Regions from separate parts of the Vallitalea guaymasensis genome, predicted to be linked through region 1. Evidence: a T-box and tRNA genes for the amino acid it is inferred to sense, from the RefSeq annotation. Region 1 holds a T-box; the other holds one or more tRNA genes.
The links. A T-box is a leader RNA that pairs with one kind of tRNA and senses whether it is charged. The one in region 1 lies ahead of proS (proline--tRNA ligase), so its partner is inferred to be a tRNA-Pro.
Positions count from the first base shown of each region.

Region 1 (3,425 bases):
TAATTTTGCTACTTTTAGTAATCTGTTTACTACTTTTATTTTAAGTTTATTGATTCAACTTTTTATAAAGCTTAATTATAAAAGTGATTCTAAAAATGGTGGAATTAACGCTTTTAAGAATACTTATAGAATAATGGGATTAATAGGAATTATTATCATATTAGTAGCTCTTATAATGGGATTTGGTAACTATAGTAAGCATGGTATATTGATAATTATTGCTATAATACTTATGTTACCTAATATGATTGCTTACAGTTTCTTTTATATGATAGGTCTTACAATGGAATTTAATGATAAACTTCAAGAAGCATTGAGTAAATATATTAATATTGATTTGACTTTTGAGAATAATATGTATATTAGATATTTAGCAATTATCATTTTTGCTTTGATTGTTGCCTATATAGTGTTTAAAATGGATAAAGATAAGTTAATAAGAAATGCTATTATATATTCAGTTTCACTAGGTATTTTTATGGGAACTTTAGGGTACTGTTCAAGTATCAATTTTATTGATATTAAATTTATTGGTAGTATTGAATTCAGTGTCAGCAACATTTTCTTGTCAGCTTTTATACCTTTTGTTACTGTATGGATTATAGTTTTAATATATTATTTGATTAAAAAGGTTAAAGATGTTATTAAAGAATAGTAGTAATATTGCAAGTAAGTCAGAAAAAGTATTTTGTTCTGACTTGGCTTTTGCAAAATAGTATATGTATATGTTTCGCCAGCTACTTGTTCGTCCTGAACAAAAAGCTGGGTTCGGCGTCCTGCCTCACTACTTCACATATACATATACTATTTTGCTTCCAAATAATCGTAAGTATAATCACAAAACACTTTTTCTTTTAATTAACATAACTATAGATTATAATTTATATAGAAATATAAAAATTACACGCCTTGACAAAAATGATATTCTACATTAGAATCATATAATAAATAGTAATTAAAATTTAATTATAGATATTTGATGTTGAAGAGAACTAGTAGATATTGATGTATCATTTCAGAGAGGGAGTTATAGCTGGGAAACTTCTATGAGACCAATATTGAACCTATCTTGGAATTCTGTATGAAAATGCAGCGGTTACCTTACGTTATAAGGTCACGAGATAATAATTGTATTTTTTGATTATTAACTAGGGTGGTACCACGAATATAACTTCGTCCCTTTTGGGATGGAGTTTTTTTAATATATAGATATAGAAGGAGAGTGAAACTATGGCTAAGAAAGATAAGTTTGTAGAAGCAATTACATCAATGGATGAAGATTTTGCTAAATGGTATACTGATGTAGTTAAAAAAGCTGAGCTAGTTGATTATTCAAGTGTTAGAGGATGTATGGTTATAAAGCCTTATGGTTATGCCATATGGGAATTACTTCAAAGACAATTAGATGACAGATTCAAGGCGACTGGACATGAGAATGTTTATATGCCAATGTTCATACCAGAGAGTTTACTTGAAAAAGAAAAGGACCATGTAGAAGGTTTTGCTCCAGAAGTAGCTTGGGTTACACATGGAGGAACAGAAAAATTGACTGAAAGATTATGTGTAAGACCAACTTCAGAAACATTATTCTGTGAACATTATTCTAATGAGATTCAATCCTATAGGGATTTACCTAAGTTATACAATCAATGGTGTTCTGTAGTTAGATGGGAAAAGACTACAAGACCATTCCTACGTTCATTAGAATTCTTATGGCAGGAAGGTCATACAGCTCATGCTACAGCTGATGAGGCAATGGAAGAGACAATTAATATTCTTAATCTATATGCAAAATTCTGTGAAGATGTTCTTGCTATACCAATGATCAAAGGGCAAAAAACAGATAAAGAGAAATTTGCAGGAGCAAAAGCAACTTATACTATTGAAAGTTTAATGCACGATGGAAAAGCTCTTCAATCTGGTACATCTCATAATTTTGGTGATGGATTCGCTAAGGCTTTTGATATTACTTATACAGATAGGGACAACAAATTATCTCATGTTCATCAAACATCATGGGGAGTGTCAACAAGATTACTTGGTGGTATAATAATGGTTCATGGAGATGATAACGGATTGATTCTTCCACCAATGATTGCTCCAACACAAGTTATTATCATACCTATCATGCAGAAAAAAGAAGGGGTACTTGATAAAGCTAATGAAGTGAAGGAAGCTCTTAGCAAATTTGCTAGAGTTAAGATTGATGATTCTGATAAGAGTCCTGGATGGAAATTTAGTGAACATGAAATGAAAGGTATTCCTCTAAGAGTCGAATTAGGACCTAAAGATATAGAGAAAAATCAGGCTGTAATTGTAAGAAGAGATACTAGAGAGAAATATTTTGTATCTCTTGATGAACTAGAAACAAAAGTAACTGAGCTTTTAGAAGATGTACAAAAAAGTATGCTTGAAAAAGCAAGAATCCATAGAGATAAACATACCTACACTGCAACAACTATGGATGAATTATCGGATATAATGAACAATAATCCAGGTTTTGTAAAAGCAATGTGGTGTGGTGATACTGCCTGTGAAGAAAAGATAAAAGAAGAAACAGGTGCTACATCTAGATGTATCCCATTTGAACAGGAAGAAATTTCGGATGTGTGTATTTGCTGCGGTAAACCAGCTAAAAAAATGGTTTATTGGGGTAAGGCATATTAATTTAATTCTTTAATGGGCTATCTGATATAGTTATAAATATGTATTAAAGGAATAGCCAATATCCTTTTAAGCGTAGGATTGGTTATTCCTTTTCCTTTTAATTATTTTGTGCTGACTAATATATAAGGTAGAATCCTTAATATATGATTCTACCTTAATATTAATATTTATTTTTATTTTGTTAACTTAACTAATTCTCCATTTACTTGGATATTTATTTCATCCGGATCCAAATATTTATTGTTAAATAGGAATAAATTCCAGGACTTATCACTTAATGTTAAATCAGTTTTAATCTTTCTATCATACACCTCTAAATAAGCATTAATTTCTTTTTTATCCTTATTTATAAATGATTCATACTCATCATCAAATTTTAATTTTAGGCTATCAGTTTCAATCATCTCCTTAGTTCCTAATAAATCTTCTGCGTATAAGTCAATTGCATAAAAACCATCAGGTTCTATTGTCATGATATTACTTAATATTTCCATTTCATTTTTAGTACCAGTTATATCATTAACTAAATCAGCCAAATCAAAGTTGTTTGACATTTGTGGTTGAACTATAGCTATAAACAGAATATTATCAGATGAAACACCTGAATAAATCACAGAAAAACTACTTATGTTGTCTTCTAAAAATTGTCTTTTCTCATCTATCCATTTTCTATCAGATTCTTCTATATCAAGACTATCAAAAACTTTACCTATAATATGAGCTTTTATAATATTTTCATGTGTAGGCGTCTTTTCTGC
Region 1 covers NZ_CP058561.1:2,065,310-2,068,734, forward strand. The annotation lists gene HYG85_RS09280 (hypothetical protein) at 1-655, shown strand, start outside; T-box leader at 974-1,184, shown strand; gene proS (proline--tRNA ligase) at 1,231-2,667, shown strand; gene HYG85_RS09290 (hypothetical protein) at 2,841-3,425, opposite strand, start outside.

Region 2 (3,425 bases), 600 kb from region 1:
ATCAACGGAGGACTATTATGAAAAAAAATGTTAAAAAAATTATTATTTATATATTGATTGCTATTATTGCCAGCTTATTACTTGCCGTTTTTGATAAAAGATTAACAACCCATTCAATAACTCTATTTCATATTTTTTTAGAGAAACTATTTTTGGTTAATCTACTTATCTTTATTATTACCGGAATCGTATTCATTGATGATCAAGGCACTTTCAATGTTTTTAAATACTCTACTAAACATTATAGAGCATCCGTTTCAAAAAAATACAAATATCGTCTACAGCAAGAATACGCATTAAAATCTAAACAGGAAATAAAAGAGTTTTTAAAAGAAAAATATCTCTACGCACCAAAGAAGCATAGTTCAACCACTACATTTTTCTATTGCAGTATTATAATGTTGATAATCTATATACTATTTATAGGCTTATAGCATGTAATAAATTATAAATGCACAAAAACTATTATATATCTTAATAATTGATAGAATACCATTTTAAATAGAAAGGATCAGATTAGCTTCATGGAAATAGAAAAAAAGTATCTCATTAACCTACCCTTAGACAAAATAACAAAATACCCACATATTAATATAGAACAAGGTTACATCTGTACCAATCCTGTCATCAGAATTAGAAAAACTGATGAATCTTACTATGTAACCTATAAATCCTCTGGTTTAATGATAAGACAAGAATTTGAAGATAAAATCTCAATGGAGCAATATAATACTTTAAAATCCAAAGTAGATCATAATATAATAAGTAAAAAAAGATATTATATTCCTCTTGATAAATCATTGACTGTAGAACTTGACATTTTTAATGATAAATTAGAAGGATTAATCATGGCAGAAGTGGAATTTGATAGCGAAGAGTCAGCAAACAGTTTTATCCCGCCTAGTTGGTTTGTGAAAGAAGTAACATTTGATACTAGATTTCATAATAGTAACTTATGCAAAGAAGAAAACATTCGTTTTTTGGATACTCAATTATAATCATATTTAATTAATGAAGAAAAATTTTATACTCATGTTCATTGCATATATATTTATATTAATATGATATATATGCATACAAGCAAAAAGCACTTGGATACCAAGTGCTTTTATCAATGCGGATGAAGGGAGTCGAACCCCCACGCCGTTAGGCGCTAGATCCTAAGTCTAGTGCGTCTGCCAATTCCGCCACATCCGCGCATTGTGTAAATTACCTATACAATAATATAACAATTATTTAATTATGTCAAGTAATTTTTTTATTTTTTTCTTACTTTTTTTGTAAGCCATGAGCCACCTGGGATTCGAACCCAGGACACCTGGATTAAGAGTCCAGTGCTCTAGCCAACTGAGCTAGTAGCCCAAAACTGGGTAGGCAGGATTCGAACCTACGCATACTAGAGTCAAAGTCTAGTGCCTTACCGCTTGGCGACTACCCATTAATATTATAGGGTGAGTAATGGGATTCGAACCCACGGCCTCAAGAGCCACAATCTTGCGCTCTAACCAACTGAGCTATACCCACCATATATTTAGCAACTTATATTTAATTGCCTAGCGTGCCTGCAGGGATTCGAACCCCGGACACGTGGCTTAGAAGGCCACTGCTCTATCCTACTGAGCTACAGGCACATCACAAGTTCAATGCCTTGTCTGTAATCATTTCTAATTACAAAGCGGGTGATGGGAATCGAACCCACGTATCCAGCTTGGAAGGCTGGTGTTCTACCATTGAACTACACCCGCATAAGGTATCGGGGTGACAGGATTCGAACCTGCGGCCTCTTGAACCCAAATCAAGCGCTCTAGCCAAGCTGAGCCACACCCCGTTGCTTATGATATTTGCTGTCCTTTTTCGAACGCAAGAGTTATTATACACACGCTTCAAACAAATGTCAATAGTTTTTTTGTTTTTTTTCCATTTTTTTTATTGTAATATGGAATTTACCGTTATTTTCTATCTCTAATATACCGAAACTACAACCTTTACCATCTCTTGGCAATGAAATACTGCCAGGATTAATAATTGTAATATCATCTATATTCTCTACTAATGATACATGTGTATGTCCAAATAGCACAAGATCTACCTTTTTCTGTTTAGCAGCCTTTAATATAGTATCATACTCCCATTTAACATCATAGTAATGTCCATGAGTAATAAATATTTTCAAGCCATAAAAATCAAGTATTTTTTCTCTAGGTGCATAAGAATTAAAATCACAATTACCAGGCACAAAATCTATAGGTACATTAGAAATTATCTCTAGTTCTTCAACATCTCTCTCATAATCACCCAAATGAATTATTCTATCTATATCTTTTGTATCTTTAATTACTTTTATTACATTTCTCAAATTTCCATGTGTATCACTAATTACAAGTATCTTCATATATTCTCTCCGTTTTATGACTCTAACTATTTCTTCATATTAAATACAACTACTTACAGCCGTTTCTATGGCTTTCCATCTTAGCCTTCATACTTCTTAAAGCCTTACCCCTATGACTTATCTTGTTTTTTGATTCATTATCCATTTCAGCTGTTGTACATGAATATTCTGGTACATAAAAAATAGGATCATAACCAAATCCATTACTCCCTCTCTCTTCATGGATAATAATCCCTTCTACAGTACCTCTAGTAGTTAAAACTTCACCATCAGGAAATACCGCGGCAATAGCACACACAAACCTTGCAGTCCTATCTTTCTCCTCTACACCTTCCAACTTATCAATAATCATCTTATTCTTAATCCTATAAGAAGTATCCTCTCCACCAAATCTAGCAGAATAAATACCAGGAGCCTTATCAAGATAATCTACCTCAAGTCCCGAATCATCAGCCATAACAATACAATCAGCAATCTTCATAACTTCTTTAGCCTTGATAATTGCATTCTCCAAGAAAGTAGAACCATCCTCAACTATATCTATATCTATTCCTGCATCCTCCATAGATATAACCTCATAATTAGTATCCTCCATAATCATATTTATCTCTTTTATCTTTCCCCTATTCTTAGTAGCAAAAATAATCTTTTCCTTCATCAACACGTCTCCTCTTATCTTCAGTAATAATCTATTAAATCACCAGTAAAATCTAATTAATAATATTATAGAATATATCTATTCTACCACCGTAGCCACTAGAGCTGTGTAATAGTTGATTTTTACGCAGACCGTCTGCTCCTCAAGGTAAGGCAAGTAAAAATCAACTATTACACACTCCTCTACCCACACGTTAGCCAACTAATAATTAATCCTCCAATACCTCTTTTTGCAACTTAATAAGCTCCTCTACTCCTTTTTCACCCAAATCCAATAACTTATTCAACTGTTCCCTAGTAAAAGGAGATTCTTCACCTGTACCCTGCACTTCAATAAATTCTCCTTTATCAGTTATAACAACATTCATATCAACTT
Region 2 covers NZ_CP058561.1:1,467,943-1,471,367, forward strand. The annotation lists gene HYG85_RS06700 (DUF3899 domain-containing protein) at 18-434, shown strand; gene HYG85_RS06705 (CYTH domain-containing protein) at 525-998, shown strand; tRNA gene HYG85_RS06710 (tRNA-Leu) at 1,116-1,197, opposite strand; tRNA gene HYG85_RS06715 (tRNA-Lys) at 1,289-1,362, opposite strand; tRNA gene HYG85_RS06720 (tRNA-Gln) at 1,367-1,438, opposite strand; tRNA gene HYG85_RS06725 (tRNA-His) at 1,451-1,524, opposite strand; tRNA gene HYG85_RS06730 (tRNA-Arg) at 1,558-1,631, opposite strand; tRNA gene HYG85_RS06735 (tRNA-Gly) at 1,675-1,745, opposite strand; tRNA gene HYG85_RS06740 (tRNA-Pro) at 1,754-1,828, opposite strand; gene HYG85_RS06745 (metallophosphoesterase family protein) at 1,895-2,392, opposite strand; gene HYG85_RS06750 (XTP/dITP diphosphatase) at 2,442-3,050, opposite strand; gene rph (ribonuclease PH) at 3,259-3,425, opposite strand, start outside.
Region 2: it has a tRNA-Pro gene. The T-box ahead of proS (proline--tRNA ligase) is inferred to sense a tRNA for this amino acid. The anticodon was not compared.